DNA from 4 places in the Anaerobacillus sp. CMMVII genome. Region 3 is predicted to be linked to each of the others. Evidence: riboswitches for the same ligand, from Rfam matches in the RefSeq annotation. Region 3 holds a riboswitch; each other region holds the start of a gene.
What was found. A riboswitch is a leader RNA that binds a small molecule or an ion and turns the genes downstream of it on or off. The one in region 3 is predicted to bind S-adenosylmethionine.
Positions count from the first base shown of each region.

Region 1: another riboswitch for S-adenosylmethionine. It lies ahead of metK (methionine adenosyltransferase); the one in region 3 lies ahead of H1D32_RS15065 (methionine biosynthesis PLP-dependent protein).
Region 2: another riboswitch for S-adenosylmethionine. It lies ahead of H1D32_RS19045 (homoserine dehydrogenase); the one in region 3 lies ahead of H1D32_RS15065 (methionine biosynthesis PLP-dependent protein).
Region 4: another riboswitch for S-adenosylmethionine. It lies ahead of H1D32_RS19625 (homocysteine synthase); the one in region 3 lies ahead of H1D32_RS15065 (methionine biosynthesis PLP-dependent protein).

Region 1 is NZ_JACEHK010000002.1:303,076-306,249, forward strand. It holds gene pckA (phosphoenolpyruvate carboxykinase (ATP)) at 1-1,171, opposite strand, end outside; SAM riboswitch class I at 1,516-1,651, shown strand; gene metK (methionine adenosyltransferase) at 1,914-3,119, shown strand.
Region 2 is NZ_JACEHK010000015.1:358,382-361,555, reverse strand. It holds RNA gene ssrS (6S RNA) at 106-283, opposite strand; gene H1D32_RS19045 (homoserine dehydrogenase) at 393-1,643, opposite strand; SAM riboswitch class I at 1,728-1,897, opposite strand; partial or broken gene aspS (aspartate--tRNA ligase) at 2,097-3,174, opposite strand, start outside.
Region 3 is NZ_JACEHK010000010.1:296,329-299,502, reverse strand. It holds gene metC (cystathionine beta-lyase) at 1-336, opposite strand, end outside; gene H1D32_RS15065 (methionine biosynthesis PLP-dependent protein) at 329-1,453, opposite strand; SAM riboswitch class I at 1,679-1,786, opposite strand; gene H1D32_RS15060 (hypothetical protein) at 1,851-2,018, opposite strand; gene prsW (glutamic-type intramembrane protease PrsW) at 2,082-2,747, opposite strand; partial or broken gene tnpB (IS200/IS605 family element RNA-guided endonuclease TnpB) at 2,981-3,174, shown strand, end outside.
Region 4 is NZ_JACEHK010000015.1:486,509-489,682, forward strand. It holds gene H1D32_RS19615 (DUF2533 family protein) at 1-85, opposite strand, end outside; gene H1D32_RS19620 (helix-hairpin-helix domain-containing protein) at 128-730, shown strand; SAM riboswitch class I at 811-916, shown strand; gene H1D32_RS19625 (homocysteine synthase) at 1,120-2,406, shown strand; gene H1D32_RS19630 (ComE operon protein 2) at 2,566-3,132, shown strand; gene H1D32_RS19635 (DNA internalization-related competence protein ComEC/Rec2) at 3,169-3,174, shown strand, end outside.

The DNA.
Region 1 (3,174 bases), on a different contig from region 3:
TTGAGAATGTTGCTTCTGGACTTGTAACACCACGTTCTGTACCAGCAAGCTTACTAGTATAACCAGATAAGAAATGATACATAGCTTGTTCTTTCGTAAGCTTACTGATAGGAGGTAAAACTCCAAAAGCATCAGCAGTTAAGAAGATAATTGTATTAGGATGTCCAGCTACACTTGGGATCATTGAGTTTGGAATAAGCTCTAGTGGATACGCAGCACGTGTATTCTCAGTTAGAGTAGTGTCATCATAATCAGGCATCCGTTGTTCATCTAAAATGACATTTTCAAGGACTGAACCAAATCGAATAGCATTGTAGATTTGTGGTTCCTTTTCTTCAGATAGATTAATGCATTTTGCATAGCAGCCACCTTCAATATTGAAGACACCAGTGTTTGACCAACCGTGTTCATCATCACCAATTAAATGGCGATTAGGATCAGCAGAAAGTGTCGTTTTTCCAGTTCCAGAGAGACCGAAGAATAAAGCTACATCGCCTTCATCACCAACATTTGCGGAGCAATGCATCGATAAAACATTTTTTTCAGGTAATAGATAGTTCATAATTGAGAAAATTGATTTTTTGATTTCTCCAGCATACTCAGTTCCACCAATAAGGACCGTACGTTTTTCAAATGAAATGATGATAAATGTTTCTGATTTAGTTCCATCAACTGTTGGATCAGCTTTGAAGCCTGGTGCTGAAATAATCGTAAATTCTGCTTCGTGAGTAGCTAATTCAGCTGCTGATGGTCGAATGAACAATTGTCTTGCAAACAGATTGTGCCAAGCGTATTCATTTATTACGCGGATTGGCAGGCGGTAGCTTTTGTCTGCGCCAGCGAAGTTCTTCGAAACGAAAATTTCATCTTTCGTTTTGAGATAGGCAAGGACCTTTTTATATAAATTCTCAAAAACCTCTTTACTAATAGGTTGATTTACCGAACCCCAATTAATTTTGTTTTTCACAGAAGTTTCTTCAACGATGTATTTATCTTTAGGTGATCGACCAGTATATTTTCCAGTTGTAGCGCGAAGTGCACCTGTAGAAGTTAGAATTCCCTCTTTTCGATCAAGTGATCTTTCAACCAATTGTGATACCGATAAGTCGTGACAGATATTTGCACCTTTTAAAATATTATCCAGCTCTGTTTCATAACTAAGTGTACTCATTCGCACCAAAACCTTTCCTTATAAAAATTGTTATATTTTTTAATATATGCTGTAATTATGTTCTTTGATATTAATTAGTATAACACATTCAAATTAATAGTCTATACTATTTACTTTTTTTACTAATTTTTTTTTGTTTATTTTTAATCAATAAAGAAGCTAACAGTAGACAGTTGCAATTTTCTCAAGGAATTGAGCGATAGTATAATTCAAAAAATGTCACGTTAATGCTAGGTTAAATGTGTTATACAAAGAGGGATTGGTCTTCGACAAAATTAGCCAATATCAACGAAAAATGGTTGACATTGGATATCTTGTGCGATATGATATGAGCCGAACGGATACTCTTATTCCGAGTCGGTGGAGGGACAGGCCCGAAGAAACCCGGCAACCAACACTAATTTGTAAGCTTGATTAGCTTGCATATCACATTAGTGAAAAGGTGCTAACCTGCAAGACTGTGGTCTTGATCGATAAGAGGCGAAAGGCGGATAATCAAAACCTTTTCCTCAAGATGGAAAGGTTTTTTTCGTATGAGGGTTCTAATCATTGGTGAAAATAAAAACCAATGAAAAATGCCCAATGCTTAGTGTAAACATAGGTTCAATGGACAAGCTAAGTTTAATAAGGAAATGATTTGTTCTTTCATTAATCAAATTCTGTTGACTATTTAGTCAAAAGGGAAAATGAGTACCGTATCAAAGAAGAACATATCCTAAAATGGATAAAGGAGGTACAAAAAATGACAGAAAAGAAAACTCGTCGTTTATTTACATCAGAAAGTGTAACTGAAGGTCATCCTGATAAAATTTGTGACCAAATTTCCGATTCGATTCTAGATGCAATTCTAAGCAAAGATCCAAATGCACGTGTCGCCTGTGAAACGTCAGTAACTACTGGCTTAGTATTAGTTGCAGGTGAAATTACAACATCTACATATGTTGATATTCCTAAGATTGTTCGTGAGACTATTCGTGAAATAGGATACAATCGTGCCAAGTATGGCTTTGACTCTGAAACATGTGCTGTTTTAACATCAATTGATGAACAGTCACCAGATATTGCTCAAGGTGTTAACCAAGCTCTTGAAGCACGTGAAGGTTTAATGTCAGATGCAGAAATTGAAGCAATAGGTGCTGGCGACCAAGGATTAATGTTTGGCTATGCAAACAATGAAACACCAGAATTAATGCCTTTACCGATTTCTTTAGCACATAAGCTCGCTCGTCGTTTAACGAAGGTTCGTAAAGAAGAAATCTTACCTTATTTACGTCCTGATGGTAAAACACAAGTAACAGTTGAATACGATGAGAATAATAATCCTATCAGAATTGATACCATTGTTATCTCAACACAACACCATCCAGAGGTTTCTTTGGAGCAAATTCAACGCAACCTAAAAGAGTATGTAATTAAGCCAGTTGTCCCTGAAAATTTAATTGATGAAGAAACAAAATACTTCATTAACCCTACAGGACGCTTCGTAATTGGTGGACCACAAGGTGATGCTGGTTTAACAGGTCGTAAAATTATTGTAGATACTTACGGTGGTTATGCCAGACACGGTGGAGGCGCATTCTCTGGTAAAGATCCAACAAAAGTTGACCGTTCAGCTGCATACGCAGCCCGTTATGTTGCAAAAAATATCGTAGCTGCAGGATTAGCAGACCGTTGTGAAGTTCAACTTGCTTATGCAATTGGGGTAGCTCAACCAGTATCTATTTCTATCGATACTTTTGGAACAGGAAAAGTTTCTGAAGAAGTACTTGTTGAAGTAGTTCGTTCGAATTTCGATCTACGTCCAGCAGGTATCATCAAGATGCTAGATCTACGTCGTCCTATTTATAAGAAAACGGCTGCCTATGGTCACTTTGGCCGTACAGATGTAGAACTTCCTTGGGAATTCACTGATAAAGCTGCGGCATTAAAAGCTCAGGCATTAAATTAAATAATAAAAAAAGCTGATTCTTTTTCTTAGAAAAAAGAGTCAGCTTTTTTTATTA
Region 2 (3,174 bases), on a different contig from region 3:
ACTACAGCTATACATAGGCTGATGCTCCACTCTAATTCCTTTGATTAAGATATAAGAAAAAACCTAGGAATAGTTCCTAGGTTTGTCATTTCCAGTAAAATAAAATAGAGTCCCGATATGCCGTATAACACATAGTTTTGAACCTGCCTCAGCAGGTGGGTGCTTTGTTTAACTCTTTGTACTTCCTCTCGTGAAGGCTTGTATGCCAAGCTAAAACTTCAAGCTCCCATATTAAAAATGTTGGCTCAAAACGTATAGTATCCTACGAACACTTCAGGACTCATTTGTTATTTCAATAATATCATGATTTATTTTGAATTCAAGTTTGCTTAGAAATACTTTATATAAAAGTGAACTTCTGAGAAATAAACAAGCAGAATGTTTTCTTACTATTACAATGCTTTCAATTGTTTGTTCGCCTTTGTTTTTTGAACTTTCCCATTAACTCGCAATACCGGATAAAACTCTACTTTTTCATTAGCGGTATTGTTTAATGGAATTAACTCATTTATTGTGACTAACATTGCAACTTTTTGATTATTGTCAAATTGGACAACCTCTTCTACTGAGTGTATTATCTCTTTTAAGGTATGATAAACCTCTGTTTCATTATTTGTATCAAAAACAAGCAAAAACTCTTTGCATTCTAATTTACTTATTTTTTTTAATTTCGGAACACGTGGTTGGTTCCCACTTTTCTGTAGTTGATGAAGAAAGTCTTCAATCATACTTGTCGCTGTCGGCCTTTTACCAGCTCCTGGTCCTGATGCGAAAAAATTACCTAACCAGTCTCCTTGTAAGTATACTCCATTATTCTCATTTTCAATAGACGCCAACGGGGATTTCGCATCTACAAAACATGGAGAAATTGAACCTTTGATATCGGTTCCATCATAATATGCTTCAGCAATATACTTAAGTTTTAAATTGAAGTATTCACCAGCTTTAAAATGGCAGCTCTTTAAATGAGACATTCCACTTCTTTGAAACTGCTCAGGCTTTGGCCAGCTTCCAAAACAAAGCCTACATAGTATTTGTAGCTTATATAAAGCATCAAATCCTTCAATATCAGACGTAGGATCTGCTTCAGCAAACCCAAGCTGTTGTGCTTCTTTTAATACCGTCTCAAAATCATCGCTACCCGCTTGCAATCTTGTAATAATGTAATTTGTAGTACCGTTTAAAATCCCTGAAATCTTTTCAACAGAAGTCCATTGTAATTGACTTTTCAGTGTATTAATAATGGGAATCCCACCAGCAACTGTAGCCTCGTAGCCAATAAATGTTTCGTTTTTGTATGCTAAATTTTCTAGATTTGATCCGTGCTTAGCTACTAGCTCTTTATTTGCTGTAACAATCGGAACCTTTTTACTTAATAAAAACGTAATGTAATCTAACGCAGGTTGCTCACCACCCATGGCCTCAAAAACAACATCAAATTCATAGCTAAAAAAATCGTCAGGAGAATCTGTAAATAACTCACTATTTTTTTCACCTAAATAACGCTTTTTGTCCCTAATCAGTATTTTTTCCACAGTAATTCTTGTTCCTAAAATACTTTCTAAATAAGGTAACGTATCTGTAATTCCTTCATATACCCCAGAATTTACTGTTCCAAAGCCCAGTAAACCAATCTTAAGCAATGACATCATCTCCTTTTCACCATGGAAGAACTTAATTTAGCCAATAAAAAAACCTTTCCAGATAAGGAAAGGTTTTTGTGCCTTAACTTATCTTCCAGAGCTAGCTAGTAGCTCTGCTGAAATTAGCACCTTGTTTGTTAAAGCGAATTGTCTGCGCATAGAAGCGTACAATTTACTCTATCGGTTATCCAATGGATACCTAAACAGGTTGCCGGGCTTCATCGGGTCAGTCCCTCCGCCTCTCTTGATAAGTGATATTTATTTGTTGTGTATTTTACCGTTATAATAATCAGAGTTTTTATAAAATTCAAGTAAAAACAATATACCATGTTCTAGAAGAAATGTAAAATGTAAAATTGCAGTTTTGAGTTTTGAGTTTTGAGTTTTTGAATGTATTGCTTCGAAGCTTTACTTTCACCAACTCATCACTCTGCACTCAAAACTCATAACTAATTAAGCTTCAACCTTCTCTTCTTTCTTAGGCACAACGGATAAGTTTAGCTCCTTTAATTGTGCCTCACTTACTCCACTCGGTGCATTAGTTAACAAGCAACTTGCACTCGCTGTTTTCGGGAAGGCAATGGTATCACGTAAATTTGTTCTACCAGCAAGGATCATGATTAAACGATCTAACCCCAGTGCAATTCCGCCATGTGGAGGTGTCCCATATTCAAAAGCTTCCATTAAGAAACCAAATTGATTACGTGCTTCCTCGTCAGAAAAACCAAGAGCTTTAAACATCGTCTCCTGTAGCTCGCGTTCGTAAATCCGTTGTGATCCACCACCAAGCTCGTAACCATTTAACACTAAGTCATAAGCTTCTGCTCGTACTTTTTCAGGTGTGCTAACTAGTAACTCGAGATCCTCTTTTACTGGTCGAGTAAATGGATGATGTTCGGCAACATAGCGTTTTGCATCTTCATCATACGATAAAAGCGGGAATTCAGTTACCCATAAGAAGTTATATTTTGATTTATCGATTAGATTTAATTCTTTGGCAAATTTTAAGCGAAGTGCACCTAAGCTATCAAAAACGACTTTCTTTTTGTCAGCAGCAAAGAATAACAAATCTCCTGTTTCAGCGTGAATAGCTGACCGCAATTCCATTTGCTCTTCGTCTGACAAGAACTTGGCAATTGGGCCTTTTAATCCGTCTTCTTCAACCTTTAACCAAGCAAGACCCTTCGCTCCATAAATCGCAACGAATTTCGCTAGTTCATCAATCTCTTTACGAGAATACTTCGTTGCCCCACCTTTGACATTTAACCCTTTAACAATTCCACCATTTTCGATAGCTGAAGTAAATACTTTAAAACCACAGTCTTTGACAATATGAGAAAGTTCAACTAGTTCCATGTCAAAGCGAGTATCCGGCTTATCCGAACCGTAGCGATTCATCGCTTCATCATAAGAAAGTCTTTGGAACGGAGTTATTGCATCAATACCTTTAACTTCCTTCATGACTTTACTCATCATCTCTTCCATCATCGCTAATAAATCTTCTTTGTCCATGAAAGAAGTTTCAATATCG
Region 3 (3,174 bases):
AACTTGAGTAACGAAACGATAAGTCCCTCCATAGACGTCCTCGGTAATTAACACGTGATCTCCTTTCGACAGGAGCATAAAAGCAGTTGAAATGGCTGCCATCCCTGAAGAAAAAGCAAAGCCACGGATGCCGCCTTCTAGATCAGCAATGACTTCTTCAAGTGCTTTTCGAGTCGGATTAGAACCTCTTGCATATTCATAGTTTCCGAACTTATCGAAAGAATATTGATGAAATGTTGATGAATGGTGAATCGGTACACTTACCGCTCCCGTTTCCTGATGCACTTTGTGCTCATTGTGTAAAAGCTTAGTTTGAATTCTATATTGTTCACTCAAATGTAGAACCTCCTTCTTGAAGACTTGCCAAGCCTTGTGCTAAGTCATCTATTAAATCTTCTTTATTTTCAATCCCTACAGAAAATCGTAGCAGTCGTTTACAAACGCCGTTCTTTTCACGAAGCTCTTCAGGAATATCTGCATGCGTTTGAGTTGTTGGGTAGGTCATTAAGCTCTCAACCCCCCCGAGACTTTCAGCAAAAGTAATTAACTTTAAACTTTGCAACAATTGATTTACCCATTTGGCATCTTTAATCCGAAAAGACAACATACCGCCCCGTCCAGGGTATAAAACGTCCGTAATTAAAGGATGTTCACTTAGGAATTTGGCAATCGCTTTTGCATTTTCTTCATGCTTCTCCATTCTTAACGCTAATGTCTTCATACCTCTAATTAATAACCACGAGTCAAATGGAGATAATGTTGCGCCAATCCCGTAATGAAAAAAACCAATTCTCTCGCATAACGCTTCCCCTTTAGCAGTGACTAAGCCGGCCAAAACATCATTATGCCCACCTAAATACTTGGTTGCACTATGAATGACAATGTCTGCCCCTTCCGCTATTGGTCTTTGAAGATATGGTGTATAAAAAGTATTGTCTACGATCAGTAATAAATGATATTTTTGTGCGAATTCACTCACTTGGGCAATACTCATTTCCTGCATTAGAGGATTTGTTGGGGTTTCAATGAAAATTGCTTTCGTCGCCTCAGTAACCAAAGAATCTAATTTCTGGTAATTTTCCCCGTCCCAATAACGAAACGATATCCCCCAGTGCTGCCATCCTTGCTGAAAAAGTCGATATGTACCACCGTATAAATCTTGACATACGATTATCTCATCACCTTGCTTAAAGATAGACATAACTGTTTGAATGGCAGCCATACCAGAACTACATGCAAAGCCACGATCACCGCCTTCTAAAAGTGCGATTCCTTCTTCTAAGATATGTCGAGTCGGATTACCAGTTCTACTATAATCATACCCCGTTGATTGCCCTATACCTTCATGGCGGTAGGCAGTCGAAAAATATACCGGTGGATTGATTGCACCTGTTTTGTTATCACTTCTATTTCCTAGTTGAACTAAATCAGTTTCCAAATGCTTATAACCCATTGCTGACTCTCCTTCTCCTGTTACCGTTTTAACTATTAAATAATTTTAATAGGCTGTTCTCGCAAAAAAGCTGTTTAACATGCACCACCTAGTATCTCTTGACCACCCTTACTACGTTTTCATTCATCCTTAAACCAGTTCAGATTTGCTTTAATAAGAGGGATCTAAGTATAAAAAAAACTTCTTCCTAAAATTAAGAAGAAGTTGCTGAATACAGTAGGCTCCTTCTTATCTTCCAAGCTTGAAAACCACTTGATGGATTTAGCACCTGACCTTTTAGGCTGGTTGCTGAGATTTCATAGGGCCACGTCCCTCCATCTCTCACGATAAGAATTGTTAAAATTTTTAATTATGTGATTATTAAAGTACACTATTTTTAAAATAATTGCAAACATTTTTATTCAAGTCTTGCATCTACTTGTAAAGTTTCTTCATTTCCACATATACAACGTTTAAATCCAGTTTCATAATTCCCCTCTTTATTTAACTTTCCTCGCAAAATAAACTTCTCACCACAATCATGACATCTAACAGTTACTTTATATCTTTGTTTTGTTTGAAACAACGCCCTCACCTCATTATTAATCAATGTCCTCTACCTATTTATGCCCATTCTAGTAGATTTTTTTCACTTTCCCGAGAGTTTTTTTGAGGTTGTTTTATTAGCTAGCTTTACTTTTTTTAAGGCCAACCACCATAAAAAAATCATAAACGGTAGCATCATGTACACCCAGTATCGTTGAACATATAGAATATAATCATACGTACCGTGTAATAACCAAGGGATGATAAAAGAGAGTACCAAGAGCTTTCTCCTCTGTTTTTGATGACTAAATTTTGCCTTTCCTAAATAATAACCCATTATAACCCCAAATAAAGCATGGCTTGAGACTGGCAATAAAGCACGGACAAACGCTTGATCAACACCATAAGCTAATAAATAAAAGACATTTTCCATTGTCGCAAAGCCTAAAGAAACACTCACTCCATAAACAATCCCATCATAGTGCTGATTAAATTCGGCGTGTTTATAGGCAATATAAAATAAAATAAACCATTTAAAAAATTCCTCAAATAACCCAGCAGAGATAAAAGCCTGTGAAATCGGGGTTAATAATAACCCTTCTTCCTTAAAGGCATATTGGATTACAAGGACAGGAAATACTAATAAAACCCCAAAGATAAAGCTTCGTAATACCATTCCAAGGGGCTCAGAATTGTATTTATCTTTTAGATAAAAAAAACAAAGTAGAGATAGACTAGGAGCCAAACTTGCAAAAATGATACTAAACATTATCTTTAGCTACCTTCCTTCTTTTCTTTCTATTCCCCAATCGTAACATGTTTTGTTTTCAGATGAGAAGTAAAAAAATAACAAAGTTCTCCCGAATTTATCATTTTTGGCCAGAAGACCCCCAACTTCAAGGAGTTTACGAGTATGTGGGGGATGAATGGCTATTTTTTTCAAAAACAGAACATACGATCTTATTTTGTGGTATAATATGGTTAGAGAGTGAGGTGAAAAATATGGTTGTTAAGAAAGCCTATAAATTTCGTATCTACCCAACAAAGTCACAACTAGAGCTTATCAATAAAACCATTGGAAGTGCGCGTTTCGTGTTTAACTTCTTCCTTGCCAAGCAAAAACAGAAAGATGCCTATTGGTACATCGTGGAAGAAATGAAGCAATCCGGGCAGCTTCCTACAAATGCTTGGAAAGG
Region 4 (3,174 bases), on a different contig from region 3:
CCCGTAACAAATCCAGTTCTCGGTATCTTTTTTCTCCAGCAATAAATTTATTTACGTGGGCCTTCATTTGTAAATGTACACTCATGTAAAGATTCTCCTTTTTACCATTCATTTAGGGGGTATTAAAATGATCAAAATTAAACGCAACCGTATTTTTTTAATTGCGGTCTGTACAATTGCCTTGCTACTTAGTGTAAGCTTTATTAGAAATTTTGACAACAGCATAGATACTCAAGAGCAATTTCAATTAGCTATGTACCAAGAAACTGTAGACATCGAAACAGAAACTGTCCCAATAGCTCAGCCCATCATCGTTGACGTGAAAGGAGCCGTAGAAAAACCTGGAGTCTATGAGATGAAACTTGGAGATCGGGTGGTCCATGCCATTGAAAAAGCAAATGGATTTCTCCAAGAGGCAAATAAAAATGTCATAAATTTGGCTTTATTGCTAGAGGACGAAATGGTAATTTTTGTTCCAATAACTGGTGAGGAAGAAATACAAGACTTAGTACCATTAATCTCCAATAAATCTAGTGAAAAAATCAATGTAAACGTTGCCTCAAATGATGAGCTACAAAAGATCCCAGGGATCGGTCCTGCAAAGGCAGCCGCAATTATTAAATATCGAGAAGAAAATGGGAAATTTAACAGCATTGGAGAATTAACGAATGTATCAGGAATAGGTCAAAAAACTGTTGAAAAGATGACAGAATTCATCGAGGTAAAGTAATAAAACATTTACCTTTAAATTTATTGACAATTCTTACTATTAGCCGGTATAATCACCACAATGGCAAAATTAAATGAAAACTCTTATTGAGAGAGGTGGAGGGACTGGCCCTATGAAACCCGGCAACCAGTGTGAAAACACAAGGTGCTAAATCCAACAGAGCTTTGTAGTTCTGAAAAATGAGAGAAAGAAGCAGATATTAACTCTTCTCTCAACCTGAGGAAGAGTTTTTTATTTTGGGAATTTATTTTAATGAATTTCATAATTCACTATTGTCGCTACTAGTTCTAAATGTAGTTGCGTAGAACCATTCGTAACTACAAATAGATTTGATATAGCTCGATTAAGGTAATTATGAAATTCACTCAATTAGAGGAGGAAAACAAAAAATGACCGAAAGAAAATGGAGTTTAGAAACAATTGCTGTACATGGGGGACAGGAAGCTGATAGTAATACGTTATCAAGGGCAGTCCCAATATATCAAACTACCTCTTATGTTTTTAAAGATACTGAACATGCGGCAAATCTTTTTGCTCTAGCAGAGCCAGGGAACATCTACACAAGAATTATGAATCCGACTCAAGATGTTTTTGAAAAAAGGGTTGCTGAACTTGAAGGTGGAATAGCAGCGTTGGCAACTGCTAGTGGCCAATCTGCAATAACGCTAGCGATCCTCAATATTTGTGAGAGTGGAGATGAAGTTGTTGCTTCAAGTTCACTTTATGGAGGAACATATAACCTTTTTGCGCATACATTCAGAAAGTTAGGGATTAAAGTCAACTTTGTGGATGGAACTGACCCAGAAAACTATCGTCTTGCTATAACTGATAAAACAAAGCTTCTTTATGGTGAAATTATCGGGAATCCTAAAGGGGATGTCCTTGATCTAGAAGCTGTTTCAACTATTGCTCATGAAAATGGAATTCCACTTGTTGTCGATGCAACATTTTCTACTCCTGCTTTATGTCGGCCAATTGAACACGGAGCCGATATTGTCATCCATTCTGCGACGAAGTTTATTGGCGGTCATGGTACCTCAATCGGAGGAATTATTGTTGATGGAGGAAATTTTGATTGGGCGAATGGTAAATTTCCAGGTCTTTCAAAACCAGATCCAAGTTATCATGGAATAGTTTATACAGAAGCAGTTGGGAATTTAGCTTATATTATTAAAGCTCGAGTACAACTATTAAGAGATATAGGGCCGGCAATAGCTCCTTTAAATTCCTTCTTATTATTACAAGGTTTAGAAACTTTACACTTACGAATGGAACGCCATTGTGAAAATGCATTAAAGGTGGCGAATTACTTAAATGAAAACTCTTTAGTAGAATGGGTTAGCTACCCGGGCTTAGAGAGCCATCCAAGCCATCTGTTAGCAAGAAAATACCTTCCAAATGGGAAGGGGGCAATTCTTACCTTTGGAATTAAGGGTGGTGTTGAAGAAGGGAAAAGGTTTATTAATGCGCTACAATTATTTTCACATGTAGCTAACGTTGGTGATGCTAAGTCCCTAGTCATTCATCCAGCAAGTACAACACATCAGCAGCTCTCACCAGAAGAGCAACGATCTGCGGGGGTCACACCTGAGCTAATTCGCCTATCAATCGGCATTGAAAACAGTAACGATATAATTGCAGACCTACAACAAGCACTTGAAGTAAGCCAGAGCTAATAATTACGAATTACGAATTACGAGTGTTGAAACATTGTGAAAATTTCACAATGTTTCAACACTCAACACTCAACACTCAACATTCTACATTCAAACATTGACGGACGTGTCATATTTTGTCTAAACTATAGAGAGAAACGCAAGAAGGAGGGACAAACCTTGTCACGGATATCATGGGATCAATATTTTATGGCTCAAAGTCATTTGCTTGCACTAAGAAGTACTTGTACACGATTAATGGTAGGAGCAACGATTGTAAGAGATAAGCGAATTATTGCTGGCGGTTATAATGGCTCAATTTCTGGGGGAGACCATTGTACAGATGATAATTGCTATGTAGAGAATAATCATTGTATTAGAACGATTCACGCGGAGATAAATGCATTGTTACAATGTGCTAAATTCGGAGTCCCAACTGCAGGTGCTGAAATTTATGTCACTCATTTTCCCTGTTTAAATTGTGCTAAAGCAATTATACAAAGCGGCATAAAAGCTGTTTTCTATGCGAAAGATTACAAAAATCACCCATATGCTATTGAGTTGTTTAAAAGTGCAGGTGTGCATGTGGAAAATGTAGAGTTAGAGGAAATGATTTTAGATATGAAAACCACTGAAAAATTAGCTTTTACAGCGGAATTACTGACGAAACTTGAAGAGGCAGGTATCAGTGAGGAAGAGCTAAAGAGTTTAAAAGATCAGGCTAATAAGTTATTTTTACCTGGTTGAGAAAATATAATCTCTTGATTTGGAGGTTTGACAAAGTTGTCT